DNA from 3 places in the Sporosarcina sp. FSL K6-6792 genome. Region 1 is predicted to be linked to each of the others. Evidence: riboswitches for the same ligand, from Rfam matches in the RefSeq annotation. Region 1 holds a riboswitch; each other region holds the start of a gene.
What was found. Region 1 has a riboswitch for preQ1 ahead of queC (7-cyano-7-deazaguanine synthase QueC). Riboswitches for the same ligand answer to the same signal wherever they lie in the genome.
Positions count from the first base shown of each region.

Region 2: another riboswitch for preQ1. It lies ahead of MKZ26_RS16070 (QueT transporter family protein); the one in region 1 lies ahead of queC (7-cyano-7-deazaguanine synthase QueC).
Region 3: another riboswitch for preQ1. It lies ahead of queF (preQ(1) synthase); the one in region 1 lies ahead of queC (7-cyano-7-deazaguanine synthase QueC).

Region 1 covers NZ_JBBOSA010000001.1:949,409-959,809, reverse strand. Annotated here, with positions in the region: gene MKZ26_RS04640 (2OG-Fe(II) oxygenase) at 86-730, opposite strand; gene queE (7-carboxy-7-deazaguanine synthase QueE) at 1,504-2,211, opposite strand; gene queD (6-carboxytetrahydropterin synthase QueD) at 2,208-2,633, opposite strand; gene queC (7-cyano-7-deazaguanine synthase QueC) at 2,630-3,298, opposite strand; PreQ1 riboswitch class I at 3,304-3,347, opposite strand; gene MKZ26_RS04620 (2,3-butanediol dehydrogenase) at 3,524-4,573, shown strand; gene MKZ26_RS04615 (metallophosphoesterase) at 4,808-5,896, shown strand; gene MKZ26_RS04610 (hypothetical protein) at 6,009-6,347, opposite strand; gene MKZ26_RS04605 (C40 family peptidase) at 6,385-7,212, opposite strand; gene MKZ26_RS04600 (branched-chain amino acid ABC transporter substrate-binding protein) at 7,612-8,802, shown strand; gene MKZ26_RS04595 (branched-chain amino acid ABC transporter permease) at 8,933-9,919, shown strand; gene MKZ26_RS04590 (branched-chain amino acid ABC transporter permease) at 9,929-10,401, shown strand, end outside.
Region 2 covers NZ_JBBOSA010000001.1:3,277,428-3,287,828, forward strand. Annotated here, with positions in the region: gene MKZ26_RS16050 (hypothetical protein) at 1-502, shown strand, start outside; gene MKZ26_RS16055 (homoserine dehydrogenase) at 460-1,446, shown strand; gene MKZ26_RS16060 (BCCT family transporter) at 1,487-2,977, opposite strand; gene MKZ26_RS16065 (excisionase family DNA-binding protein) at 3,164-3,394, opposite strand; gene MKZ26_RS16070 (QueT transporter family protein) at 3,462-3,944, opposite strand; PreQ1 riboswitch class I at 3,952-3,998, opposite strand; gene MKZ26_RS16075 (winged helix-turn-helix transcriptional regulator) at 4,258-4,593, opposite strand; gene MKZ26_RS16080 (nitroreductase family protein) at 4,728-5,357, shown strand; gene MKZ26_RS16085 (hypothetical protein) at 5,508-5,630, shown strand; gene MKZ26_RS16090 (beta-carotene 15,15'-monooxygenase) at 5,893-6,930, shown strand; gene MKZ26_RS16095 (DMT family transporter) at 7,065-7,934, shown strand; gene MKZ26_RS16100 (CPBP family intramembrane glutamic endopeptidase) at 7,975-8,883, opposite strand; gene MKZ26_RS16105 (hypothetical protein) at 8,910-9,467, opposite strand; gene MKZ26_RS16110 (hypothetical protein) at 9,460-10,359, opposite strand.
Region 3 covers NZ_JBBOSA010000001.1:1,330,298-1,340,698, forward strand. Annotated here, with positions in the region: gene MKZ26_RS06370 (diaminopimelate dehydrogenase) at 216-1,196, opposite strand; gene MKZ26_RS06375 (hypothetical protein) at 1,213-2,322, opposite strand; gene MKZ26_RS06380 (MFS transporter) at 2,491-3,657, shown strand; PreQ1 riboswitch class I at 3,684-3,727, shown strand; gene queF (preQ(1) synthase) at 3,814-4,311, shown strand; gene recQ (DNA helicase RecQ) at 4,358-6,136, opposite strand; gene MKZ26_RS06395 (hemerythrin domain-containing protein) at 6,191-6,607, opposite strand; gene MKZ26_RS06400 (SpoVR family protein) at 6,869-8,278, opposite strand; gene yhbH (sporulation protein YhbH) at 8,275-9,441, opposite strand; gene MKZ26_RS06410 (PrkA family serine protein kinase) at 9,540-10,401, opposite strand, start outside.

The DNA.
Region 1 (10,401 bases):
TCCTTCTTTTATCTATAATCATTCCTGCTTTTTTACAATTTCGATGGAATTTAACAAAATAAAAAGCACTCATATTGAGCGCTTTTTATCTTAATTTTTGTTTTCTCATCCATTGCGTTGCGACCCACTTTTCTCCGGCTATAACTGGTGCTCCACCATGTAAAGTTAGCTTGTTTAAATCATCATCACTATAGAAATACTCGAAATAAACTGCCATACCCTTGTGTGGGGTTACTGAGAGATTCAGTTTAGGGAAAAAGGTTTCCCCGCCTTGTTCTACATCATTTAAGTACATAATGAGCGTACTAATTCTATTATTGTTTGCTACTTTACTTGTTGATGAAAAAAAATCATAATGAGCTTTATATTCTTGACCGGGAGTATACTTAAGGATTTGAATTCCCTCTCCGTGTTCAATAGGTATATTCATAATAGCCGCAATTCTCTTTTCAACTCTAGCAACAGTTTCGTTTTCACTTTCACTTTCTTGAAAAAACATACTGCTACTTGTTCTCAGTTCATCTATTTCACGAGTCTTCCCAATTTTTGAACGTTGCATTTTGTCCTTTGATAATTTGATTAGTTCATCACATTCTTCGTTACTTAAAACATTACCTAAAATTACTATCAATGGCTCTTCGAATCTAGTGATTATATCAATTTCTCTGTCTGTTTTTATTTTATTTCCAGCGTGATCAAATATAGTTTGTTCTTTATTCTCCGTTATCATCTTCAAACGACCCCTTAAACTATCTAATTTTCAGAACGAGTACGTTTTATCCTGCATTAAGGGGCAGTAAGACCCCCACTTCAAGTCTTCAAGGACACAAGAAGAAATAGGCGGGGGATCAACTGCCCGTAAAAGCCCGAATGGTTAGGGCCAACGAGGAGGAATTGCAGTTCATTCCTCCTTGTTGGTTACTTAGGCTTTGCCACAGGACGTGGCGCACTTAGCCTAAGTTCTTTAAACAATCAGTGGGGGGATGAAGAAAACCCCCACTGATTGAAGATTAACTTTATTAGTAATGATTATACGTGTTAACGGTCTACTTTCACTTCAAATATTTGAGTATAAGAGCATGCTCTTATAGTTTCTTCTTTGAATGATTTTATTTTATCATAGAATTTTAACATATCGCAAATTTGGTAACCATTTTAATGTTGGGATCTTTTCGTTAATATTGTGGCTAATAGCGAGGGGATTTAGATGTGGAAAATGACACCGTAGTCGGCTCAATCTGTCGTAAAAGTAATAGTTGTAGTGATTTCAAATGGGGAGAATGGAAGATTGGAAGGGAACAAAAGAGAATCTTCCATTAGGTTTATTGCCTTTACAAACCGATCAATTTAGAAAACTGCCTTCATCGATTTATAGTGAATTTCATAAGTAAAAGAACCAAGTGTCGGATTAGAACAATTCCGACGCTTGGTTCTTTATTAAATCATCTTTATATGTCAAAAATAGAGATGCAATACTGATCACAGAGAAATGAATAAGTCTTATCAGACGCCACGCTTATTCCCCCATAGCAGTGTATGCAGTTGTGGCAACACTTTGGCATCATTCATGATAGGCGAATGGATTGTTAAATCGATTAGCCATTCATATCGCTGTAACAATGCCGAAACGAGTAGAGCATCGTCAGTTGTCGTCGTATCATCATTTCCTGTCTGCAGGAAGAAAGGAAACGCTGGATAACGAAGATGAACCTCTTCCGCAAAGTTGAAATCCTTTTCATCGAAAATGACGACTTTCAAACTAGCAGTTGTATCAATTAGTTTCTCCATGAATGTATCCAGTTTGCTGAAATCCGTTATCATTCCTGAACTCGGTGGTTTAGGAGAAAGCGTGATATCATCAATTTTCAATAACCAATCCTGCCAAAAAGAAGCTTGCGTTTCGACCGCGACTTTCCATCCTTGTTCATGGCATAGGTCAACAAGTTCCCCGATTCCTTTATGAAGGGCAGGGTTCCCACCTGAAATTGTGACATGTGAAAATGACTGTCCGCCTATTGCTTTAAGTTCATCTATGATTTCTATAGGCTGTTTCGAAGTGCTTTTTCCCGAACCGTCCCATGTAAAACTGGAATCGCACCAAGAACAAGAATAATCACATCCTGCTGTTCGAACAAACATGGTCTTTAACCCCATGACCATTCCTTCGCCTTGAATCGTCGGACCAAACACTTCCATTACAGGAATCTTCATAGGACTACCGCCTGTTCGGGACGATAGATGACATAGCTAGTCGGCGTTTCTCGGACAATGACTTGTAAACAGACTGGCTTATTGCTTCGCGTTTGCAGAACTTCCTGGATTGATTTGCAAACCTGTTCCGCCAATTTCTCCGTCGTTGGAAAATTATTGTTAAATTCAGGATGATCATTTAGCACAGAATGATCGTATTTATCATGAATGAGGTTTTTGAGTTCCTTGAAATCAATCAGGAAACCGATTGAATCCAGTTCATTTCCTCCAATTGTTATGTTTAAGTAATACGTATGACCGTGCATTACTTGGCATTTTCCAGCATCTTCGCTTGGAATGAAATGTGCCGCAGAAAAATGCATGTCTTTGTTTAATTCAAAACGATATGAATGCTGAACTTGCGGATAAAATTGCTGCATCATTCAGAGACACCTACAGACTTTTTAGATAAATAGGTAGCGAGACCGTCATTCCGTAACACACAGGAAGGACATTTCCCGCAGCCTGTACTCGGAACTCCGTTGTAGCAAGTAAGTGTCTTGTTCTGCACAAAGTCGAACGCACCAAGTTCGTCAGACAAAGCCCAAACTTCGGACTTATCGAGCCACATCAATGGCGTATGGATGACAAACCGTCCTTCCATCGCTAAATTCAGCGTCACATTCAACGATTTTATAAAGTTGTCACGGCAATCAGGATAACCGCTAAAATCCGTTTCACTGACACCCGTAATTAAGTGCCGAGCACCAATCGCATCTGCATAGACTGCGGCAAATGACAGGAACAAATGATTCCTACCTGGAACGAAAGTCGACGGCAATTCACCTTCTACTTCCTTCACTTCGATATCATCTCGCGTCAAGGCATTGGCCGACAGCTGGTTGATCAAATTCATATCCAACACTTTAAACGATACCCCAAGCTCATCTGCAATTTTTCGAGCACACTCGATTTCCTCCGAATGGCGCTGACCATAGTCAAACGTCACCGTAGCAACTTCACCGAAATTTTTCAATGCCCAAAACAGGCATGTCGTACTATCTTGGCCGCCGCTAAAGACGACAACCGCTTTTTCATTTTTCACTATAAAACATCTCCTTAGTTTTTTAGAGAGGGAGTTTTCGAACCTCTTTTTTTGAACAACGTTAATGATAACATAAATAGGGGATGGAAGGGATTAGAAGAGGGGTTTGGAAACAGTTGCGCACACAGTACTAATAATACAATCCGTGTATTATAAGTCTATCGTTTTATGAATTGTTTAATTAGGTGTATGATAACTATGCAAACAACCTAAGGAGATGAATTATCAATGAGAGCAGCAGTATGGTATAAAGCCAATGATATTCGTGTTGAAGAGCGTGAAGTGAAAGAAGTTCTTGCAAATGATGTAAAAGTGCGAGTGGCATGGACTGGTATTTGCGGCAGTGACTTGCATGAATACCATGAAGGCCCGGTATTAATTCCAGGTAATGGTCCGGATCCATTGACAAACCAGGAAGCGCCACTAACGTTAGGGCATGAATTTTCAGGTATTGTTGAGGAAGTTGGTTCTGATGTGACACGCTTTAAAGCAGGGGATCGTGTCGTTATCAATCCGTTGATTACATATGGCAATAAATCGTCTGAGTATGATATATATGATGGCTTCACGTTTGTTGGACTAGGTTCTGACGGTGGATTTGCAGACTTTGCAGTCGTATCTGAGAAAAACGTTTATGCACTTCCGAAAGGTTTATCTCTTGAAGAAGGCGCACTTGTAGAACCGATGGCAGTTACTGTACAGGCCGTGAAAGAAGGCGGATTGCAAGCTGGTCAAACGGTTGCTGTATTTGGTGCTGGCCCGATTGGATTATTGACAATCATTGCTGCAAAAGCACAGGGTGCTAATAAAATTGTTGTATTTGACTTGTCTGAAGAGCGCTTGGAAAAGGCGTTGGCAGTAGGAGCTACACATGTGTTCAACTCAGGTAAAGTGAATCCTTTGGAAGTTGGAAAAGAGATTGAACCTGAAGGCTTTGATGTCTCGTTCGAGGTAGCTGGCGTAGAAATTACGTTGAACCAGGCAATTAAAATCACAAAAACGAGGGGGGCGGTTGTTATTGTATCTATATTCCCGAAACCAGTTTCCTTCTCACCAATGGATTTAACGGCTTCCGGTATTAAAATTACATCAACACTAGCTTATGAGCCTGCAGTATTCCAGAAAACAATTGATATGATGGATTCAGGCGAAATTAACCCTAAAGAAATTATTACGAGCCGTATTGAGCTTGAAGAGCTTGTTGAAAAAGGTTTTGATGCGTTAACGAATGACAAAACGCAAGCGAAGATTCTTGTTAAATTGAGCGGCGAACAATAATACGATAGAATAGTTAAAAGTAAAGTACCCTGGTTGCATCTTTGGATGTTACTTAGGTACTTTTTTTAGGTGAATACCGTGGCGGACTAGGTTTATCTATCGCAAAAATAATCATTGATCTTCATGGCTAAAAAAACTATACAAAGCGAGAAGGGGAAGGGAACAATTTTTACGGTTACCATTACTCTCTAACTTTGTTCGGTAATTGATGTGATAAAGTGAGGGAAACAACAGATGTCATTTACAACTACTTTATTAATTTTGCTCGTCTTAGTGATCTATTTACTGTTATGTTTTTATATCGGATACAATGGCTGGGTATGGCTGAAAACAACGCAATTTGCTGCCTTCAAGAAAACCTATATAATGCTCATGATCTTACTTAGTTTGTCCTTTTTCATCGGACGGTTTTGGTCATGGGTACCTATCCAATTCATCGGCGGATTTTGGCTCGTGATTTTTGGTTATAGTTTACTATTATTACCTTTGATCAATCTCGCGGTCTACTTATTGAAAAAGAAATGGATTTTTCAAATCGGATTAGGGACGATATTATTCTTTGTTGTTGTGCTTATCTACGGTTCGTACAATGCTTGGAGTCCCGTTGTCACAACGTATGAGGTAGCTATTGATAAACCAGCTACAGAAAAAGAGTTAAAACTTGTCGTTGTATCCGATCTTCATCTCGGAAGCATTGTCGGTGAAAAGCATTTGGAACGTTTAGTTGCCGAAATTGAGGTATTACGCCCCGATCTAATCTTAATTCCTGGTGACATTATCGATGACTACATTGCTCCATACCTGGATAAAGAGATGGGGAAAATATTAGGAAAACTTCATGCACCACTTGGCGTTTACGCAGTACCTGGGAATCATGATTATTATGGCAATGATGTTGATCAATTAGTTATCGAAATGGATAAAATCGGCATCCATGTACTAGCAGACGAAACAGCACTCGTTTCCGATGACTTTTACATCATTGGTCGAAAAGATCTGGCGGCAAAGAGTAGGATTACAACAACTGCATTAGTTGCCGACTTAGACCAAAACAAACCAATGATTATGATGGACCATCAGCCCGTTGAATTTGACGAGGCAAGTGACAGTGGCATCGATTTACTGTTATCGGGACATACGCATAGAGGTCAACTATTTCCAGCTAATCTAATTACTCGATGGATTTTTGACAATCATTATGGCCACATGATGAAAGATCAGCTTCACTCAATCGTAACTTCTGGTTTTGGTACATGGGGCCCACCTCTTAGAATCGGTAGCCGTGCTGAAATCGTAGAAATCAATCTCAAATTCCAGAAATGAAACGCAAAATAATAAGAGACATTAAGACAATGAAAGCTGAAAGTCAGGGTTCTTTACAAAAAGGAAAAAACAGCTGAAAGAAAAGGATTTCCTTTTCTTTCAGCTGTTTTACTTATGGGTATTTGTTTTCAAAATCACAGTCTTTCAATGGAATCAATTTTGATTTATGTTCTACTTTATAGACTAGCCAAACGATTAAGAACAGTAGTAAACCGACGTAGGGAATGACTACGCTATTCCAATCAATTACGCCGCCCATGAAAGCTTGAAAGTTTTGACCTGAAATAATGAAAATACATAGAAATAGCAACAATAACTGACCGAGCAGGAACCATTTTGCACGATTTGGAAGCTCTCTTATGTCGTACGCCAAGTCCCAAAGAATGCGAGTGGACGTATACATGCCAGAGTTGCCTGCATATAATACAGCTGTTAGAATAATCGCGTTCATAACGGATTCCATTGGTTTTACGAGTTAGGCTTTCTTTTTACAGCCGTTTAAAACTATCAAATTTTGATTTCCAGTAGCTGTTACTTAAGCTTGTTACTTGCGACTGCTTGCCCCCAGCATGGACGAACTTATTATTGCCAATGTAAATGCCGACGTGTGAAATGCCTTTACGATATGTATTTTTGAAAAAGACCAAATCACCTGGTTCGGGCGAGGTTACTTTCTTGGATTGCGCAAATTGGCTAAGCGTGGTGCGTGAGATTTTTTTCCCTGATTGTTTGAAAGCATATTGTACGAAACCACTACAGTCAAAGCCGTTTTTTGTCGTCCCGCCAAATAGGTAGGGTATAAACCTTAGCTTCATTGCCTGATCAACAACATTTTGAGAAGCAGTGGATGATTTAGAAGTTGATTTGGTTGCACTTGTCAAAAGAGAACTAAGTATCCATCCGGATTTTTTATTGACTTTTACATGAAACCAGACATCATTCCCCATTTTTTTTTGCTGTGAAACTGTTAATGTAGTCCCTTTTTTCACCTTAGCAACGATCTTATTTGTTGTACCAGCAGCGGAACGCACATTGACATTGGATTTTGTCTTAAAGGTTCCCTTTTTTGCTGTAATGCCGTTAGACGCTGAATTGCTTTTCTTAGCTGATGTTTGTAAGACTTGATTTGGATAGAGTGAATCTGACGTTAAGTTATTCCATTTTTTTAGATTGGATATGGATACTTGGTTCGATTTTGAAATGTTCCATAGTGACTCCCCAGTTTTAACTGTATGCGTGCTCGCTTCTACATCACTATTTGCCATTCCGAATGCTAAAGAGCCTGCTAAAAGTAGTGAACATGCAATTTTTCTCATTATGTATTTTAGCCACCTTTTCTATTAATCATTGACTGGTCAATGCCTATACGTTTAATAGTAGAGAACTGAGTTTGCAAGTACAACAGCAATTTGATTACAGAATCATTACGCGTCCGTAAAAGTAACGGGATATCTTGGACTCGTATCCAATTTTAGTTAACAATTCCCCAGGCAGCTTAAATCATAGACTTCTCTCGGTTCACTGATTGAACTGGGGAGAGGTTTTTTTAATGAATATGGCATAAAACAAACATTCTTTTGTGGATTTCTCATTATAGTGCTTAACTGGAACGAAATTCCTGAAAATAAAAATGAATAATCTGTCCTAATTCTTGTTTCTAATCAATATACATATACAAAGGCTTGTACTTCAATTAAGAAGAATGGGGGGTCAACATGAAGGTCAAAAAATCTTTAGCTTTATTGTTAGCGGGAGTTTTGGTGGTAGGTATGTTAGCGGCCTGTGGTTCAAAGCCCAAAACGGCTGGGGGAAAAGATTTACCGATTATTAAAATCGCTACACAGACACCACTATCAGGAGGTAGTGCTGCAATTGGAGAAGTAATTAAGCTAGGTGCACAGCTTGCATTAGACGACCAAAAGGAAAAGTTTAAAAAATTAGGATTTGAGTTGCAACTCGTCCCTTTCGATGACCAAGCCGATCCCAAAAAAGGAGTGGCAAATGCTCAATTAATAGGCGCAGATAAATCTATATTCGCGGTTGTCGGTCACTTCAACTCAGGTGTTGCTATCCCATCTTCAGAAGTATATGAAAAATACAGTATTCCAATGGTTTCACCAGCCAACTCGGCAACAGAAGTTACAGATAGAGGATTAAAAACAGTGAATCGTATCGTTGCTCGAGATGATTCTCAAGGTCCAGCAGGGGCTGATTATGCAGTTAACACTTTAAAAGCAAAGAAAATCTTTATCGTTCAAGATAAAACAGCATACGGTACGGGGCTTGCGAAAGCCTTCGAAAAAGGTGCTGAAGATGCAGGAGCTGAAATTCTTGGGTTTGAAGGGATTACGCTTGGAGAGAAAGATTTTAATGGAGTTCTAAACCAAATCCTTTCTAAGAAACCAGATCTAGTATACTTCGGGGGAATCTACGCAGAAGGCGGGCTATTAATAAAACAAGCGAGAGAAAAAGGTATTGATATCCCGATTATGGGTGGAGACGGATTAGATTCTTCTACACTCGTTGAAATTGCTGGAGATGCAATTAAAAATACGTACATTACTACTCTAGCAGGAGATCCTGCTGAATCAGAAGCTGGAAAAGAGTTTATGGAAAGGTACAAAAAAATTAACAATCGTGATGCAGAAGCATACTCAGTATACGGCTATGACACTATGGGAGTGGTATTAAAAGGTATCGAGAATGCAATTACAGCAAATAATAATAAATTGCCGACACGCGAACAAGTAAGAGATGCTGTTCGTGGAATAAAAGATTATCAAGGTGTGTTGACAACAGTAAGCTTTGATGACATTGGCGACAATGAGTATGCGAAAGTATTTATTTTTAATTATAAAGAAGCTAGTTATCCACCGCAATTAGAAGGTGAAGTCGAAAATAAGTAGCTTGAAGGGTAAGATTCATTTTAACTGTCTAGCTCCAGGTGCCAGCTCTTCGGGTCATAAGTCAGACCGGCTTATGCCTGTGCGGCGCCTTGCGCTTTTCTTTTATACACCTTTGACAAGGAGGTAGCTTATGCTGAACGAAATAATACAAACGATCCCGCAAGTCTTGATTGACGGTCTTGCCCTAGGAACTGTGTATGCTGTAATTGCTTTAGGGTACACAATGGTTTATGGGATATTAGAATTAATTAACTTTGCACACGGGGAAATCTTCATGACAGGTGCTTTTATCGGGACAGCCCTATTAATCTTTATGACAGGAACTGGATGGGGTTCGGCGCTACCTGCCATTGTTATGCTAATTATTGTACTCATTGTGACTGCTTTCCTAACAGGTTTTTTGGGGATGGGTATTGAAAGATTGGCATATAGACCATTACGCAATGCACCTAGATTAATTCCGCTTATTACAGCGATTGGCATTTCATTTTTATTACAAGATATTGTAAGATTCATAGCAGAATTAACAAAAGGAAACTATATTGTAACGGGACCTAGTCTTTTTACAGAACAAGTTTTGATTAAAACTTCTTCCATAAGTTCCATTTTTAACGATGCATCTATAAAAACATCATTTATTATTGTGCTAGTTACGGCGGTAATTATGATGATTGCTCTAGATATATTTGTGAATAGGACAAGATGGGGAATGGCGATGCGGGCTGTAGCACAAGATCGAGAAACAGCGTCCTTGATGACAGTAAATGTGAATAAAGTTATTTCAATAACCTTTTTTGTAGGATCTGCTCTTGGCGGCGCAACTGGGGTATTATTTGCTGTACAATACGGAACCATAGATCCTTATATTGGGTTTATTCTCGGATTGAAGGCATTTACCGCGGCAGTAATAGGCGGCATAGGAAATATTCGTGGCGCAATGATTGGCGGTTTACTACTTGGGGTATTAGAAATGTTTGCATCTGCTAATTTAACACTTTTAACTGGTGGAGTATTTGGTGCCGAATACAAAGATGTGTTTGCATTTGCGATATTGATCATCGTGTTACTTTTTAAACCGGAGGGCTTATTAGGCAAACCGGTCACTGAGAAAGTGTAGGTGAGAAGATTGAAAACTCTATGGAAAAAATATGAACAAAACAAACTTGCGCATGGAATCTTTCTTCTAATTTACATCGGAGTTACATCACTAAGTTTATATACGGCACAGAAGTCAGTTGCCGCGTTTCTACTTCTATTAACTTCGTTATTACTATTATATTTTACAAAGTTTACTAATCTCACAAAATGGTTGATAGCGGGTTTTGTACTAGTGTTTTTACTGCCGTTTACAGCTAGTAATGGTGATGCTTATCAATCTTACATGGAAGTTTCGACACTTGTTGGTATCTATATTGCTATGGCATTAGGGTTAAATATTGTAGTTGGTATGGCTGGGCTTCTCGATTTGGGTTTTGTAGCATTTTTCGCAGTTGGGGCATACACATATGGTATTTTTGCTACAGCGCAAGCATCTAATTTTATGCCATTTGGAACTTTCCCTTTATCGGGAGAAAGCTTTTGGCTATTTATTATCATAGG
Region 2 (10,401 bases), 2.3 Mb from region 1:
GACGGTACTAGGTGTCAATCGGTTAAGGGCGGTCATCGGGGGGGCGCTCGGTGGCATGCGTGTACTGGAATGGGGCATTATGTATCCCGAGGCTATGGATATTCTTTTCCCGATGGCAGTGACACCACAATCAACTAAAATTGGGAACATGGCATCTCCTTTTGGGAATAGCAGAAATGACATGGAGAGCTTCTACCCCTTAATCCGTGCGATGAATACGCATGACATCGGCCGTGGTCGAGGAGGCGTTGAACTAGCTTCCCGCCTGATATCTGCAAAAGTGGTGGCGTTTGCTTTTACACACGATCCGATGTATCCGACGGATGAAATTCGAACGTTCGCCTATATGATTCCCAACTCTATATATTGTTTGGTCAATACAAAACATGCCTATGAAAGTTTTTTAACGGAATTTGAAAAATGGGGACTCATCATCAAACAGTCCATGGAGGTGGCGTTATGGCGTCAATCAAAGTCGCTCTACTTGGCTTCGGCACTGTAGGTGAAGGGATTTATAGGATTTTGAATGAAAGGAAAGAAGAGATTAAGCGGGAAATGGGCTGTACAATCGACATTGTTTCCATTTTGGTCCGGGATAAGGAGAAAGAACGTCTAGCGACACCTGGAACGAAGATAACGGATGACATTCAAGAAATCCTGTTAAATCCGGACATTGACCTCATATTTGAGGCGATTGTTGGAGAAGAACCCGCTTATACGTTTCTTTCGGATGCAATAGAAAAAGGTTTTCATATAATAACTGCGAATAAGACGATGTTTGCGAAACATGGTCCGGCGTTACTAAAACATGCGGAGTTCCGTGGAGTTTACGTTGGGTATGAAGCAACGACGGCGGGTGGTATACCGATTATCCGTACGGTGACAAACTTGTTACCGACAGACCGGGTGTTACGAATTAGAGGTATTTTGAATGGCACTTCCAACTTCATCTTAACGAAAATGCGGGAAGAGGGAATTCCATTTAAAGCCGCGCTTCACGAAGCACAGGCGCTTGGCTATGCGGAAGCGGATCCATCGGACGATATAAGTGGCAAAGATGCCTTTCGAAAACTGATGATTTTGAGCGCACTTGCATTCGGTACGCAACCAAATTGGCAAGACGTTTCGGTTGTTGGAATCGACAAGATTACTATTGAAGATGTGGCGGATGCATCTAAGGCTAAGCTTCGTTATCGGCATGTCGCTGATATTTTGATTGACGAGAAGGGGACATTGCACGGAAGTGTTGGCCCGGTACTTATCGGAACTCATCATTCGCTATATGGTGTCGATGGTGTGGACAACGCAATCATCGTTGAAACTGACTATCTCGGTGCCTTAACACTTGTCGGTCCGGGTGCAGGTATGTACCCGACGGCAAGCGCAATGGTCGGAGACTTCCTTCAAATGATTGGAAAACGTGAAAAGGTTCTTGTTCATAGTTAAGAAAAAGCGATTCCATTTATGGAATCGCTTTTTCTAGTTATTACTTTAATTTCATCAACTTTAATTCGGCTTTCAACGCTTTGAGCAACGCGACAACCATGAGTAGCATGACGAAAGAGAACGGCAATGCAGCGATGATGATCGTGTTTTGCAAAGCGGTGAGGCCGTTGACAGATAGCAAAATGAGCGCAATTGTCGATTGGATAACGCCCCAAATGAGCTTCACATTATTCGGCGGTGTCAACGAACCATTCGTTGACTGCATGCCAAGGACAAATGTTGCTGAATCGGCTGAAGTAACGAAGAACGATACAATCAATAAAATTGCGAAGACTGATATCATGAACGACATTGGCATAACATTGAACATTTCGAAAATCGTCAGTTCTGTACTGGATTGCGTCAAGTCGACAAGCCCTTTTTTCTGGATATCAATCGCTGTCGTTCCAAAAGCTGAGAACCAGAACGTAACCAGCAAAGTAGGTGCAGCAAGTACGCCAATCATGAACTCCCTGATTGTACGGCCTTTTGAAACACGGGCAATGAACATACTGACAAACGGTGCCCATGAAATCCACCATGCCCAGTAGAATATTGTCCAGTCGTCAAGCCATTTCCGGTCGGTAGAGTCCAATGGTGCTGTACCGAAACTCATTTGGACAAGGTTTGAAAAGTAGCCGCCAAACGAATCAGTGAACATATTGAAAATGAGTAATGTCGGTCCAAGAACGACGATAAATCCAAGCAGTGCAAGAGCAAGGACTAAATTTGTATTTGATAAATATTTTATGCCCTTACTTAATCCTGACCATGCAGATGCAACGAACAGGACCGTGACGATTGCGATGATGACAAATTGTGAAAAGATATTGATCTCAACACCAAATAAGTAGTTTAGGCCTGCATTAATTTGAACAGCGCCGAAGCCGAGTGATGTAGCGACGCCGAATGCTGTTGCGAAAACGGCGAGTACATCGACGAGAGTACCCCATGGTCCAACCATTTTTTCACCGAATATCGGCTTCAATGTTGCTGAAATTAATCCCGGTTCCCCTTTGCGGAACTGGAAGAAGGCTAACGATAGCGCAATGACTCCGTACATGGCCCATATGTGAATCCCCCAGTGAAAGAAAGATTGACGTAAGGCTTCTTTGAAAGCAGCATCCGTATTTGGATCTTCCGAAGCAGGACTGATTGCAAAGTGTGATAATGGTTCAGCGGCACCATAAAAGACTAGGCCGATACCCATCCCAGCGGAAAACAGCATGGCAACCCATGTAACTGTTGAAAACTGCGGACGGTCCGTATCTTTTCCAAGCCGGATTTTTCCGTATGGACTGACGATGAAAAAGAAACTGAGCGCTAACATAAATGACATGAGCAGCATATAGTACCAACCGAAAGACGACGCAACAAAGTTTCGGACATTCGTTGTAACAGCCTCAAAACTTTCAGGTGCAAACGCGCCATATCCGACGGTCAAAATAATCAGACCAATTGTGATGTAAAAGACATTTGAAATTTTCTTCATAATTCCCCCTCGTGGAGCTGGTAATTTGGAAACAGCTTCTTACTATACTAGCAAAGCATATTGAAAGCAACCAATCGATGTATTTAGTATTTTCTCTTATAGCGATTTCCATACCTTTAACGGAACGATACCCTATCTTAAATAAAACAAAACCGGCTGAAAATCCGTAGATTTTCAACCGGTTTTTCAATCTTCATCTTTAATGTCACGATCGGGTGGAATAGGTTCGTTCCGCCATTCATCGATTTGGTGTTTTAACATTTCGAGCTGTTCTAAATAGAGTCCAAACTGATCTTTGTTAATAAGGAATTTTTCACCATCATGGACGGAACGGATGCGACCTTCCCGCACGTACTTTTCTACTTGTTCGACAGGCATACCTAGATGTTCAGCGGTTTCTTGGATTGTTATGTACATCGATCCATCTCCTTAAAAAATCCCTCTATTTCAATCGCTAACAGTGAAATGGAGGGGATGGGTTATGTTAAATAAGTTTTTCGAATTTCAAACGTTTATTTAAAATCATCATAATCGGAATCCCGATAGCCATAACGACGAATTCACCTATTGCGACTGTTAACCAGGTAAGTAGGAAAGGCAGTTCTAATGCTAGGTTCAACTCGAAAGCAATGATGAACATTGTAAAGGTGAAGACAAGCGTGTTGAAGACCATTCGCTTGAATATTCCAGATATGAATTTAGCAGAGAAAATTGTAATTGAAAGGGCTAGGATTGATTGGCTTACCCCAAAAAATAAGTCATACATACCAAGTGGGGAAAATAAGTTTGTCACAAATACACCAAGCACAATTCCAAATATGAGCTTTTTATTGAACACGACAAGATGGTTGAACATCTCAGGGATTCTAAATTGGATGGCTGAGTATGCTAATGGTGCTATTAATAGGGAAACAGCTACATATAAAGCGGCGATAATCCCGCTAATGGCCATTGTTTTTATTTTCATTATTCATTTCCTCCTAGTTTTTTTAGCGTGGGATGGTTGACGAACCACGTGTTAAAAAGCCTGCAATCCAGTGTATCATAGTGTTTTTGATTCGTACATGTCAATACATGTGAAAAATGAAGAAGTAAGAATTTGGATAGGATAAATATCGATGTTCGAAGTCTTGTTGTGGCCATGAAACAGCTCGGTATAAATGATTGAGCAAAGTGTAGGAAGATGAATGTGGTTAATCAGGGCGAGGGAAAAGAGCTATCAACCTCTAGGGGAAATAGCTCTTCTTTGGGAGTTTAATGAATTTTCTAACCCTTCGGATCTAAAGGTTTGTTCGCTTTTCCATCCAGTTCCGTATGGCAGTAATAACTTCTTTTAATTCCATCCCGCTGTCCGTTAGCTCATATCCAACTATAGTAGAAGAAGGCTCAAGTTGTTTTTTTGTAACGAGGCCTTCTTTGATTAATTCATTCAGTCGTTCTGTTAAAAGTCGATCTGATATCCCTGGAATACCCTCAGTGATTTCATGAAAACGCTTGGGTCCGGACATCAGTGTATAAATAATTACCCCCATCCATCTCTTACCAATAAATTCAATTGTATCGTGAAAGTTGTTGCAGACATGTGATGAATTCCCACAATTTTTCGGTTGATTCACTAGTCGAACCTCCATTCTGCTTTATCTTTCATCTATCTTAACATGTATCGTTAGGGTTGACATAACAAACTTACTAATGGTAAGTTGAATGCAGTTACTTACTATTAGTAAGTTTTAGAAAGGGAGGCAATACAATGACTACAACATTGAACTCACATTTATATAGTGTAATGAAGGACAGAAAATCGGTAAGGGTGTTCGATCCGAACGCTACAATCGCAAAAGAGGAAATTGCAGAAATGCTGAAGCTGGCAACAATAGCTCCTTCATCTAGTAACCTGCAATCTTGGAGTTTTATAGTTATCCAGGACCCCGAGGTGAAGAAAGAACTGCAAGTAATCGCTAACAATCAAGTCCAGGTGGGGGATTCATCTGCCGTTATCGCTGTCTTAGGTAATATCGATGCGTATAAAAAAGTGGAGCAAATCTATACACAAAATGTTGCAGAAGGTCATATGGATGAGTCGATTAAAGATCGTACGATTGCCAGTACGAATGCGGTCTATCCAACTATTCCAAGAGAGGCAAGAATGAATATCGCTTCTTTTGATGCGGGGCTTGTTTCTATGCAATTGATGTTGATTGCCAAAGAAAAAGGCTATGATACTTCAACAATAGGTGGCTTTGATAAAGTGAAATTTGCTGAGAGATTCGACCTTCCTAGTGATCAATTCCCAATTGTACTGATTGCCTTAGGAAAGGCCGCTGCCCCGGCATATGGGTCTTCCCGCTTGCCTTTAGATGAAGTTGTGCGTTTTATATAAGAAATTTCTTGCCCGGGATGCTACATGCATTTCGGGCTTTTTTGTATACAGATTTTTAGCTTATATTAATAACAATTATTGACATTATGTTAAGTTGTATTTATGGTTAATACTAATTAACTGTTAATCGGAACGAAAGAAGGTGTTGTAATGGATTCTAGGTTATCTAACAATATGAAAGAGATTATTAAACGTAGAAGAGATGAATTGCAATCAGATTCCGAATACCAAGATGTGATTGATAATAAGGCATCTGCAAAACAAGCGAGCTAACGACAAGGTTAAAATTTAAGTCAAATACTGTAAGTTAATTATTAACAGACCTGAGAAAAATCAATAAAGAAAATCGTAGGGAATTGAAAATAAAACTCAATCAATTAAGAAGGATAGCCTATTTCGAAAAACGTACATAAGTTGAGCAAACGATTAATGAAAATAGTAGGAAAAGTTAGGAATGAAGGATATTCAGGAGTTACATCGTATATATTTCAAAAACCGGAAAATATTATAACTCAAAAAAAGGGAGGTGGATAACATGGTATATAAAAGGGAATCAATCCATATTGTATGGCTAATCTTATTATTACTTGTTTTGGCTTCTAATTTTGCTTTATATCGCTCTTCCTTTGGCCTTAACCTGTTGCCTACGAAAACGAATGGTGTCGTACTAGGTTCCATCCTTGATTTAACCATTGTGGCACCCGTTTTATTTTTAGCTTGGCAACGTAAAATGAGTTGGAAGTATCTGATTGTGTTGATGGCTGGGGGCCTTATGGTTGCACGCTTTATGATTCCGATGGAGTATTTAGCTCCTTTTAAGACGATTACGTTAGCAGGTTTTGCAATAGAAGGTGCACTCGTTTTACTTGAAGTTCTGTTGTTAGTAACTCTTTTTAAATATTTACCCGAAATCATTCGAACGGTGAAGAAAAGCCCTTTACCACTTTTATTTTCTTTCTCTCATGCAGTGGACGAAAAGGTAAGAAAGCATCCGATTATTCAAGTGATTTGTTCGGAAATGCTCATGTTTTATTATGCTTTTTGTATTTGGAAAAAGAAACCGCAAGAAAAAGACAATACGTTCACACTCTACAAAAAATCAAGTTTAATCGCCTTTCAAGTGATGATGATCCATGCAATTATGATTGAAACAATCGGTATTCACTGGTGGTTGCATGACAAATCATTTATTTTATCGCTTATTCTGCTAGTGATAAACATCTACTCAGTCCTGTTATTTTTAGGTGATATTCAAGCACTACGCTTCAATCCTTTGCAGATAGAGCATGAAAGTATGTATGTTTCTCTAGGTTTGATGAAGCGTATGGAAATCCGATGGGAAGATATTGAGGAGATAATAGAAGACCCTGATGTATTGGAACAAAAATTTTCGAAGAATACGATTGATTTTATTGCACGTGATTTTGAGAAAGTGTACCCGAGTGTCCTATTAAAGTTGAAATATCCAGTAGAAGCGACACTGTTGATGGGGGTAAAGAAATTCTATGATCAAGTAGCTATTCGAGTAGATGATTCGGAGAGGTTTAAAGAACTGGTGAAGCAAAAGTTATGAAGATAGATATTGTACCCCACCAGTTTAGCTAGGTTCGTATAATCAACTGTGGATTCAATTAAGTAGAATTAAGGTATTGGAAAATTTGATTTATGTGGTATCTTCTACTGTAGAGAGAGTAAGGGGGAATCACTTTGTCACAACGTATTTCATATCTAGTCGTGCTGGTAGGTGCGATACTTTGGGGGACGACTGGCACAGCCCAAACATTCATGCCGCAAACGATTCATCCGTTGGCAGTTGGGGCATCGAGGCTTGCTATAGGGGGTTTTTCGTTACTAGTTATTTTGCTCATTATGCGTAAAATCGATTTTCGAAATTGGCCGTGGAAATCTACCTTGTACGCAGCTATTTCAATGGCTATTTTTCAATACTTATTTTTTTCTTCTGTAAGACTAACGGGGGTTGCTATAGGCACGGTCGTCACAATCGGAAGTGCTCCAGTTTTTTCTGGAATCATTGAATGGTTACTATTGAAACGCCGCCCGACCCGGGTGTGGATCATGGCGACAGCACTTGCAATTATAGGGTGTGCACTGCTCTTTTTAAATAGAGATGGGATTGTTGTCAATCCAGTGGGAATCGCGATGTCACTTGGAGCTGGATTGTTGTTTGCCTTTTATACACTCGTCAATAAAGACGTACTAGACAAGGTAGATCCTGTGCCTGCTGTTGCGGTTATCTTTTCGATGAGTGCGATAATGCTCATGCCATTCTTGTTTTTATTCGAAACGGAAGGGCTTATGACGGGGCGTGGAATTTCTGTTGTGTTGTATCTTGGGATCGTCACAACCAGTGTGGCATATATCCTGTTTTCAGCCGGGTTGAAACGGATACCTTCATCGTCAGCAGTCACGCTGTCACTTGCTGAACCACTTACTGCTGCTATATTGAGTGTGATTGTTGTAGGTGAGCGACTGACTGGAACGTCGTGGATGGGTATTGCGATGTTGCTTGGTGGAATTCTTGTGTTGACGTTGAGTGGTAGGAAAGTGAAAGTTTGAACAGTCTTGTTTGTTTTTGAAATTCAAAATACAGGAAGCTTTAAAGGCTTCCTGTATTTTTTTTGTTTTTCGATTTGGAATAAAGCTTTGTAGCGATAAAACCGACCAAGATTAGCATCGTTGCTAGGATTCCACCTTCTAGACCGAATGCACCACCAGTCAGCCAATCATGTCCCTCGACTAGTTCAACACTATAGATGCCATTTGGTGCAGTACCGCTTACCGCAAATCCAAAAACATTCCCTTGGAAGTAGTTCCACGTAATATGATAACCAATTGGAAGCCACAAACTTTTTGTGGCGTCAAACATATAAGCGAATAAAAGCCCGACCAGTGCAATATTCATTAATCCTAAAAGACTTACATTTGGATTTGCACCATGGGCGATGCTGAAAATTAAAGCGGATGCTACGTAGATAACCCACTTTTTATTTCCCCTACTTGCCATGGTGGACATGACATATCCTCTAAAGAACATCTCTTCAAAGATTCCGACAAGAATAAATAGAACTAGAAAAGTAATCATAAATATTGAGAAGTGAGGGTTTGACAATGAATTAAGGAGTGTCACATTGCCGGTCGCCATCAATACAATAAAAATAAAGATAATCGATAATGCACCAAGAAACAGTCCAAACCATAAGTCTTTCAACGAACCTCTAAAGCCGAGCTCTTTCATGGAACCCTTATTTATAAAACGCCATAGTAAAAAAGTAATCACTATTCCACCGACTGTACCACCGCCTTGCATTAAAAGGAAAATCCAAGGGTGTGAATCGAAAGCAGTTTGCATATCGAGATAACTAAATCCCTCACTAAAAGGTGCTTCAGTGAACATCAATAAAAGAATCCCTGGAAGTGAGAATAACTGTTGAACAATTAGCATGGCTATAAAAGTTAGTAAAATAAGCCAGCCAGCCCTTACTTGACCTGATTGGTTTTTAAACATCTTATCCCTCCCAATTTCCACTGTTTTCATACCGAATAGTCGTGAGCTGGCTGTCGCGGTTGTGCTTGCCGAATGGCTGCAAGTAGTAGAAGAAACATGATATCCATAACTAAGGCGCCCATTGTCAGCATGAATGTAAGTGTGATCCATTGGTCCTCAGCTATATTCATGGAAAATGACATGAGCATAAGCACGGATAAGTGGATAGCTATATAAAATGTATAGACACTTTTCGTCTGGTTTATCAATGCTTGATTAGCATAGTCATTGACAATACTTTTTAGAACAGCGAAAAGAAAATAGGCGACAATCAGTTTTAGGACGAGTAAAGCAAGTGAATAGACTTCCCAAATACCGAGATAATGCGCAGAAAGATTAACGAAAATTGCCGGGAAAGAAATGACTATGCCTAGTCCGGCTACGATTCCTGCTTTTTTTGCATGAGGATATTTATCGATAAGCATGAAGCATCCGGAGTAAATCAAATAATATCCGACAGGGTCAGCTAGCCAATCAAAACCAATATGGACCCGGAAAAAAATGAAAAGATACCCCCAGAACATATACCTTAATGCTTTATCCATTGGTATCCCCCTTTGTTTTCTCCTTGATAATTGCATTGACATCTTTTTGTTCCAAATAAGGTTGATGATTGAATCTGACGGTTGTTGAGAAAACCCTGCCTGACTCTGACTTTCCGGACATATGTATACTTAAATCAAATACTGCTTTGAGGTTTTTAGAAATGCTACTGTACACGCTTAGTCTTTCACCATTCTTCAAGTCGAATGGAAGTTGAACATTTTTCAAATCTAGCCCAGGCAACTTCCTCCACTCTTTTTCCATCGGATCGAGAAACTCTTTCTCAGTGGGCTGGGAAACTGTAGGGTTACTCGGCGAGTTTATTTTAATAAGGAAATTATCCTGTAAGACTTCTTGATATGAACCTTTAATTGTATCGACTGTAAGGGGCTCAGTAGCTCGATAATCTGCGTTATTATAGTTACTACCCATCATTGTACTTACTTGTTCGAGTGGGACTCTTTCATTGAAGTACGGAAAGATATTCACGATGCCAATGGGGGTTGTTATCTTTTTTCCATTTGAAAAAAAGATGTCCATTTCAGTGAAAGAATAAATTTCAGGAACAGAGGGTTGTTCTAAGTCGAACCTCACATTGACACTTCTTAACACATGATTATTAAATGACTGTCTATTTTGAATTCCTTCGTCTGTAAAATAAGGGTCTTCTGGATAGCCGATTAGTTCACCAGTAGAAACAGACGAGACTACTGAAGAGTCATTCTTGTTCGTTAAATAATAAAACGTTATATATATATAATCCTGCAACTCCACATCAATATAATGATCCAAGAAAATAGGCTTATCTAGTTGCTTGGAGTGAGCGTAAATAGAGTTTGAAATCCAACTTATACCAATCAGGATTAGTGCGATCCAAAATAAACGGGGTTTCATAATATATCCTCCTTTGTTTGTTAATTGGTATATTACCTTAGT
Region 3 (10,401 bases), 380 kb from region 1:
ACTCAACAAGTGGAATGTTCTTCCAAAACAACTTAGTCGCTAGATTTGTTCGTTATACCCTGCAAGATATACCACCTTGTTAACTCCAAATAAGTAGTGCCGAATATATAGTAATAAACAAAACATCTCCATAAAAACAGCGTTACCTCAACTATAGAGGTAACGCTGCCGTTGTTTATTCAAAAAGCAATATGCAATTCTATTTCCAAGTACAATTACAGCAATTCTTTCCGTAAATCTGCAGCACTTTTTGGAGAAAGCAATCCAGGCGCAATGTCGAAGACTGTTTTCGCACCCGTCTCACCGTTTTGATGCAACCTATAAGCTGCGCGTGCGTACGCAACAAGCACGCTTGATGTGAACTCAGGGTTGCTGTCGAGTTTCAAGGAATACTCCATCACTTGTGCGCTGTCTTCCCCTGTCTTACCGCTGCGAATCACGAAACCGCCGTGTGGCATCGCAGAGTGATCCTGTTTCAATTCTTCTTCAGTAATAAAAGTCACTGTCGTATCGTAATCTGTAAAGTAGTCAGGCATCGTGACAATCGTTTCTTTCACTTTGTTGCCGTCAACGCCATCTGCTAAGACTACATAACATTCTCGGGTATGCTTCTCACGCGTAGTCAATTCTGGTAACGAACCGCTACGCACTTTGTCAACTGCGTCCGGAACAGGAATTGTATATTGGACAGCACCTTTTACGCCTTCAATTCTTCTAAGCGCATCGGAATGTCCTTGGCTCAATCCTTTGCCCCAGAACGTGTAAGTAGCACCTTCCGATAAAACTGCTTCGCCGTACAAACGATTGATGGAGAACAAACCTGGATCCCAGCCGACTGAAATGATGGCAATCTTACCGTTAGGTTTAGCCGATGCATCTACAGCTTCAAAATAACCCGGAATTTTCGCATGTGTATCAAAGCTATCTACCGTGTTGAATAGGGCTGATAGTGCCGGTCCTTGTTCTGGCAAATCGTTTTTCGATCCGCCGCAAAGGATGAGTACATCGATTGCATCAGTAAATTTATGAATGTCATCCATCATATGTACGGATACATTGCCATTCAGTAATTTCACATCTTCCGGATTTCTCCTTGTAAACACACCAACTAGTTCCATATCTTTATTTTGACTAATTGCAAATTCAACACCGCGTCCTAAATTTCCGTAACCTGCAATCCCAACTCTAATTGTCATCGTCGTATTTCCCCTTTCAATCTGTTGCATTCAATTTCAGCAATTTATAATATAAGTTTATCTCTTTGTTGGTCATTTTTCTATATAACTCGTCCGCTTTCGTAAAAAAAACTTCATCAATGGCAACGACCCCATAGCCACCGCCATTTTGTCTTAGCACAGGAAGGCCCTCGTATTTTAAGGGATAGCCGCCTTCCTCGCGAATAAACCCTTTTAACGACTTCATATATTTCATAATTTCACTATGCAATTTTTCATTACCATGCATTGGTTCCGATGATGTAAAGATAAATGTCGTCGTCCCACCGTATGAACCTGTTCCGATTGAATCTGCCACATTTTCTGCAATCCATCCTGTAAACCGACCTTTGACACCTAGACGACTAATTTTATCAAAAGCTGAGCTTAGAATTTTAATTTTCATCAAAGACAAGTCTGATTCCTCTTCCTTCAGCTTCTCATTATCAAAATGCATGACCCATCCTCCAGTCGTCATTTCTCGATCTGATACGCTTTCTAGCCCGACAAAAGGTCCGAATTTCCTGGGTTCATCACTATACAGCTCTGCGAAAGTGTTTTGCATATCTTCTTGGACCACTTCGGGCATGTTCACAAGCAGTTGCTTTTCTATTGTGAACACTTCATTCACAATCTGCCCAAAATAGAATGGTATTTCTTTTTGAACACTGATTAATGCTGCAGCCAATCGGGAGCTCTCGTCTTCAAGACGGAGATTCAGCAAAAATGGAATTGTTTCCACCTGACCGTTACCCTTCCAAATAATTGCTTCCATCATTATCCTATCAACAGAAGATTGCACATGCTTCACAGCAATACCCGCTTTAATGATTTCCTCCACATCGAAATAATCCGTTAGAATGAACAATTCGATAGAAGTATCTGCTTTAAGATGCGGGATTAATGACACTCCTGCAGCAAATGATTTGTGAACGCCCCTATATTCAGGTTGTTTCAAATCGGGAGAGGACATGTTTACTAAATCCCTCGCAAAAAACGGTTCGGAATAATGTTCCAAGTCTAGTTGAACGAAAATATATCGCTTTTCAATTTCATTTACAATTTCGCTATCATCTTGTTTTTTAAATAAGTTTGTAAAAAAGCCCACTCACCGTTTCCCCCTTTACCCATTCATATATTTCATTAATCTTATCGTTATCTTTCATTAATTGCTAAAGAATATGTTTTGTTCACAATCTCTCCTTTTCCCCTTAGGTCCAAATAATGCTAAAGTATAGGGTAGGATGTTATCTATTAATTGAAAAGAGGCTTCATTATGCGTGGTTTTGTTTACCTCATCGTTTTCTTCTCGTTTTTTGATTTATTTTCGCAACTGCCTGTCATGAGCCCATTTGCATTATCTCTTGGTGCTACACCATTTTTAGTTGGACTTGCAGTTGGTATGTATTCATTTTCAAATACTATCGGGAATGTCATTTCCGGTTTCATGACTGACAAAAGAGGACCTTTTTTCATACTCGTACTTGGACTATTTGCTTCTGCACTCTCTCTCTTCCTCTACGCGTTTGTTGATGGACCAATGTCATTGCTCGGTGTCCGATTTGTCCATGGTTTTATGGAAGGGCTAATTGTACCAGCTGCGTTCACTTTCCTGGCAAATCGTGCAGAAGAATCTAAACGAGGTAAAAGTGTTGCAATTTCAGGTGCATTCGTTGGATTGGCAGCGATTATCGGTCCAGCTTATGGTGGTATTGTGGCAGCTAAAACAAGTACACCTTTCATTATGGCGGTCAACGGTGGCATCATGATGCTACTGGCAATACTTGCATTCTTTGTTCTCCGATCGTTTACATATGTACGAAAACAGCCTTCAAAAGGAGCTGACAGTTTCCGTGTCAGATATCTTTTCCAACATCCGGGGATGGTCAGAGCATTCGCGGGAGCATTCTTCTTAATGTTCTCACAAGGTGTACTTGCCCTTGTGTTGCCGCTAAAAGTTGAATCACTTGGATTTGATACGAAAACAACGGGGTTGTTACTAAGCACATTTGGCGTCGTCGCTATTCTCATCTTCTTATTGCCCATCAATCGAGTTTTTGACCGTGTACGGCCAGTTGTGACACTTGCATTCGGAATAACACTTATGGGATTAAGTATGCTGTTCCTGAGTCAAGTTGAGGAATTGAATTACTTATATATTGCAATGTGTATTTATGGGGCTGGATTCGCTTTCCTCTTCCCATCCATCAACTCGCTGCTAATCGATTCTTCATCTCCTGAATTTCGCGGGAAAGCATATGGTTACTTTTACGCGTTCTTCTCGATTGGTGTCGTTGCAGGTTCAAGCTTGATTGGATTCTTGGACTTGGAGTACCGAGGCGCTTTCATGCTGACAGGATTCATCCTCCTCGCTGTCGCTTTATATGCCTTGATTGGCTTGAAGAAAAAAGGATCTATTGACAAATCATCGCACGTCCTATAATGTCAGATACGAAATGAATACCCTGTTCGGGAGAGGTTCATAGCGACCCTCTATAAAAAACTATGGATGACGGAATTTACGCCATGTGCATTCGATATGGCCGTTTTCCCGGCGCCTATGGACCTCCCTGACAAACTATACGGGAGGTTTTTTTAATTGGCTGGAAGAGATGAAGCAACATTGACCGACTTAACTTTGCTCGGCAATCAAAACACGAAATACGTGTACGAGTACAACCCCGATGTTTTAGAGGCTGTCGACAATATGCATGTGGATCGCGATTACTTTGTTAAATTCAACTGTCCGGAGTTTACATCACTTTGTCCGATGACAGGGCAACCCGATTTCGCGACGATGTATATCAGTTTTGTGCCGGATAAAAAACTTGTGGAGAGTAAAGCACTCAAATTATATCTATTCAGTTTCCGAAATCATGGCGACTTTCATGAAGACTGCGTCAATATTATTATGAATGACATAATCAAACTAATTGAACCGCGTTATATCGAAGTATGGGGGAAATTTACGCCGCGTGGCGGCTTGTCAATCGATCCTTATTGCAACTATGGCAAACCCGAAACAAAATATGAACAAATGGCGGAACACCGGATGATGAATCACGATATGTATCCAGAAAAAGTTGATAATAGATAATTTGATAACAAAAAACCATCCGGACTGTTCATTGTCCGGATGGTTTTTATGCGTTTTGCATTTGAAAAGTCTTGATTTCTTCCATGAAAGCTTCCCCGTATCTTTCCAATTTCGCAAGACCAACACCATTTACTTCGAGGAAATCATCATTTGTAACAGGCATTCTTGCCGCCATATCACGCAACGTTTTATCTGAAAAGACGACGAACGGCGGTACACCCGCTTCTTGAGCCAGTTTCATACGTAGTGCACGAAGCTGGTCGAATAGTGGATCATCATTCGCAACTTGCATTGTAATAACAGTCACTTTTCGATTGACTGTCACTTTACCTGTCAGCACATCTTTCCCTTGTTCACTGACGTAAATGGTTGGAAACTGCCCATTCTCCACGCCAAGATAACTTTCTGAAATGATGAACTCGATGAAATCAGATATATCTTTTGCGCTACGCCCTTTCATTAAACCGTATGTCGTTAATTTATCGAAACCGAATTCAATCACCTTCTTGTTCCGAGATCCTGTTAATACTTGTGCAATCATCGCCTTGCCAAACCGTTGTCCCATTCGAATGACACATGACAATACTTTTTGAACGTCTTCAGTCACATCCGTACTTTCACGTGTGTCGGTACAATTTGCACAGCGACCGCAGTCCTTCACATCTGTCTCTCCGAAATACAAAATAATGAATTTCTGAAGGCATGTTTCTGTATGGCAATAGTCAATCATTGACTGCAATTTTTCAAGCTCTGCCGGAATTCTGCTTGGGTCTTGTGACTGATCAATCAAGAAACGCTGGGTTTGTACATCCTGTGATGAAAATAGCACAGTACAAGCACTGTCAAGCCCATCACGTCCTGCACGCCCTGCCTCCTGATAATAGCTCTCCATGTTTTTCGGCATCTGGTAATGAATAACATAGCGGATATTGGATTTATCAATTCCCATGCCGAATGCATTTGTCGCAACCATGACTGACGCCTCATCATTCAAAAAACGGTCTTGCCCAGACTGACGTTCAATGTCTCCAAGTCCAGCATGATATTTCGCAACAGACACTCCACTTTTTTGAAGAATGTCGTGCACATGATCAACCGCTTTTCGTGTAGCAGCGTAGATAATGCCCGCTTCTCCTTCATTTTTACGGACGTATTCTTTTACAAATTTTTCACGGTCTTGCCCTTTGACGACCGAAAAAGTGAGGTTTGCCCGCTCAAATCCAGTCATAACCGTATTATTTTCACTAATTCCAAGCTGACGGCAAATATCTTCCCGGACAGCTGGTGTGGCAGTAGCTGTTAGTGCAAGGAGAACCGGCTTTTTATCAAATAGAGAAACAATACTGCTTATATTGCGGTAACTTGGACGGAAATCGTGACCCCATTGCGAAATACAATGTGCTTCGTCAATAGCGACCATCGGAATTGTCATCCGCCGCAACTGATTTTTGAAAGACGGTGAGTCAAGACGTTCAGGGGCGACGTAAAGAAGCTGATACTCGCCCAACACGGCTCTCTCCATTGTTTCAAAGTATTCCTCGGATGAAAGTGAACTATTGATATACGCTGCGGGAATCCCTACTTGGTGGAGTGCATCGACTTGGTCTTTCATCAGTGAAATAAGTGGTGAAATAACAAGAACGGTCCCATCCATCACGAGTGCGGGCACTTGGTAACAGACAGACTTCCCGCCCCCCGTTGGCATAACGCAAAGTGTATCCTGATAGCTCATAACGCCCCGGATAACTTGCTCCTGACCTGTCCTAAAAGAAGGATACCCAAAATATGTTGTCAATATTGATAAAGCTTTTTCGATTTGGACCATCTCCTAACTATATATCAAAGAAAAAAGCACCGGTTAATGGCGCTTAAAGTAGTATTAGTTTTCAAAAAGCATGCGTTCTTCATCGCGGCTATGTATTTCATTGACGACGATTAATGCATGAAACCTATGAAGTACAGCAGGACTCAGATTTTCGTCCTCACGCAGTTGTTCAATATCCTTCACGATAATCCGTAGCAAATCATGGTCTCGTGTCAATTGAACAACAGTGTCCTTCAGATCAGGATTCCGTTCGGCAACTTCTCCGTAAAACCCTTGTTCTTCGGCATCCGCGTGACTGATAACACGTGTCTTCCAGTATTCAATTAAATCATCAGCCGCCTGGTTCGCCAACGCAAGATCACCCTGTTGAAGAAATTCCATCATACCCTCTGTCTTACTAACTGCCCCTGAAAGTCCGCCTTCATGAATTGCGCGGTGGGAGTGTAGTTTCTTAAGTGCTGGTCCAGCCATTTCATTCACTCTCCCGTCTTAAGCTTTACTTTAAGAATAACAGATTATGCGGCGTATTGAAATGAAAGTCCGTTCGCCATTATATGAATTTCGTTTTCATTGATGTTTTACCTTTTGCCACTTCGATTTCCATATAAGCACCATTAACGAATGTATTTCCCAGTCCGTGAATCTTTACCCCGTTGGAATTTAGACGAGAAAAAACCCCACAACCGAAAATCCGATCGCGGGATAGTACTACTTCTAATTATTGGTTATCACTTAAACATACCGTCGATATACTTTGTTCCGATCATATGAATAGACGACTTGCAAATTCTCTACATACGTTTCTAGATGTACAATCCGTCCCCATAATTGATAAATATAAGGAAGCACACTTTCTAAATACTTAAGATCCAGCTCGGTCCCCTCGTATTTATGCACCAAATACAGTTCTCCGTTGCGCAAGTAATCCCCATTTTCAACTACGATATATGGAAAACCACCGTTTACACGCATGGATACTAGTTGATTTCTTACATTTTCATAATCTTTAGTAGTAATTTGATAGTTGCCGCCCTTTTTTTCAAAGAGATATAAATCTTCCTGTTGAACTAACTCTTTGGTGACATAGTTGCGGATAAAGGATATATCCGATTCAATTTCTCTCACTTCAAAGATTTTTTCTATACCCGTGTTAGGCTGGACCCCTAACCGTCTCAATTTCTCCGTCGGATTATTGTATCTCTTTTCAATATCCTCGTAGATTTTCAATCCTAGATAATAGGGATTAATCGAGGTTTTCGAAGGCTGGATAACATTCGCATTCAATGTAGCAAATTCGATTGTTTCATCAGAGGTTAAATCCATTTCCCTCAAGATACGTTGATGCCAAAATGATGCCCAGCCCTCATTCATAATTTTCGTTTCAAGCTGTGGCCAAAAGTAGAGCATTTCCTCTCGCATCATCGTTAATATATCACGTTGCCATTCTTCCAGTTCTCGACTATACTCCAAAATGAATAGCAAAAGATCTTTTTCCTGATTTTGGGGTACTTTCTTTCCCTTTGGTGTTGTTACTTTCTTCTCTGCCGCTTTTCTATCCAAATTCCATAAATCATCATAAGGCGTTTTCCGTATAATTTCTTCTTCAACACTTTCCTCATCCAAATCATCAGCTGGCCGTTGAGGCCTTAGTATAGAAGGATCAATATGTTCCTGAATGGCTAATACAGCATCTAAAAAACGTTCTACCTCATCTTTACCATGGATCATTTCATAATTCGCAATGCGCTCAGCCGTTGCAGTCATACTCTCTACCATATCTTTTCTTGTGTTAGAGAATCGAACATTATTTTTGAAAAAATCACAATGGGCAAGAACATGGGCAACAATAAGTTTGTTTTGAATAAGGCTGTTCGTATCCAGCAAAAACGCATAACAAGGATTTGAATTAATGACTAACTCATAGATTTGACTCAAACCAAGATCATATTGCAACTTCATTTTATGAAATTGTTTTCCAAAACTCCAATGAGTAAAACGGGTTGGCATCCCATACGCACCAAATGTGTAAATTATATCGGCAGGGCAAATTTCATACCGCATGGGATAATAGTCGAGACCAAATCCAGTTGCGATTTCTGTGATTTCATCAATCGCACGGTGAAGCGCTTTTATTTCCGTCAATCGAATCCCTCCAAGTTTTTATGGAAGAAGCTTTTAAGCGCAAAGTAAACATCTCGTTTTTCTTTCAATATATAATGACGGAATTTAGGGTCATCGATTTTTTTAAATGAGGACATCATTGTTGAAAAACGATTATAGGCATTTACCTCACCGTAACCAAACATATTGGAAACAGCCATAAGTTCTTGAACAAGCTTTATACATTTTTCATTATCAGATGACATGTTTTCTCCATCGGAAAAGTGAAATGGATAGATATTATAGCGTACAGGATTGTATTTATTTTCAATCAATTCAAGTGCTTTTATATACGCGGATGAACAAATGGTACCCCCACTTTCCCCTTTCGAGAAAAAGTCCTCTTCAGTTACCACTTTTGCTTCTGTATGATGCGCAATAAATTCAAATTCAACTGTTTCATATTTCGTGCGCAAAAAATTAGCCATCCAAAAGAAAAAACTTCTCGCCATCATTTTTTCGAAATTACCCATTGATGCACTCGTATCCATCATGGCAAGAACTACTGCTTTAGATTCAGGTTTTTTCACATCATCCCATGTCTTAAAACGTAAATCATCATTGTGAAAGGGTGCGATTTCAGCTTTCCCTTTGATGGCATTCCTTTTAATAGCAGTTAAAATCGTGCGTTTTTTATCAATATTTCCGATAAGTCCTTTTTTTCGGATATCATTAAACTCAATTTTTTCAGCCGTGTTTTCGGCCTGCTCTTTTTGTTCCAAATCCGGTAATTCCATTTCTTTAAACAAGGCATCCTCTAATTCAGCAATCGAGACTTCTGCTTCATAATAGTCTTCCCCCGCTTGATCCCCGGCTTGTTTCCCTGTCCCTGGCCCACTTTTCCCCTGCGATCCATCTTTCGCAACCACATCACCTACTTGGCTATCTCCATTTCCTTGCCCTACATGCTTTGATTTGTCATGATTGTATCGAATTTTATATTCATCTAGCGAACGTATGGGGATTTTAATAACGTCCTTACCTTTTGACAAAATAATACTTTCCTCACTGATTAAATCAGGCAAGTTATTTTGAATAGCTTCTTTCACTTTATCTAAGTGACGTTGCTGATCTTGATGGCCCTTTCGGTGAAGAGACCAGTTTTCTTGTGAGATAGCAAAATGTTCATTGTCTTTTTCACTCATCTTCATCCACACCCATCTTTTAGCCAATGTATGCTTGTGATTTTTAGAAAAAAACAAGACCAATACTTCATCAGTCTTGTTCTTTTATCTTCCAGCATTTATCGATTTAGTAGACTTCCAACATAGCGCAACAATTCATTTGCCGAAATTGAATTATAACCATACTCATCGATAAGTCGTGCGATGACTTCATTCACCTTTTTAAGATGCGATTCGTCTGGAGTTTTGGATGAAGTCGTAATTTTGACAACATCTTTTAAATCTGAAAACAGTTTCTTTTGAATGGCTTCTCGCAAACGCTCATGGGAATTATAGTCAAAACGCTTTCCTTTCCTTGCATAAGCGGAAAGTCGAATGAGAATTTCCTCTCGAAAAGCTTTTTTAGCATTTTCCGAAATACCAATTTGTTCTTCAATGGAACGCATCAATTTTTCGTCCGGATTCATTTCTTCTCCTGTTAAAAAATCTCGCAATTTGTTTTTATTGCAATAGGCTTCAACATTATCGAGGTAGTTATCCATCATCGATACCGCGGACTCTTCATATGAATAAACGAATGCTTTTTGTACTTCTTTCTTTGCAATTTCATCAAATTCTTTTCTTGCGATTGCAATATAGTTCATATACTTTTCACGGTCTGCTTGTGAAATGGAAGCATGCTGGTCTAGCCCATCTTTCAAAGAACGTAAGACATCTAGTGCATTAATTGAAGAAACTTCTTTTCGAATGATAGCCGATGAAATTCGGTTGATGACATAACGTGGATCAATGCCGTTCATTCCTTCATTCGGAAACTCCTTCTTCAATTCCTCTACATCCATTTGATTAAATCCTTCAACACTTTCCCCGTCGTAAAGACGCATTTTCTTTACAACATCGATTCCTTGTTTCTTAGAATCTTCCAGACGTGTCAACACTGAAAATATCGCAGCTACCTTAAATGCATGTGGAGCAATATGA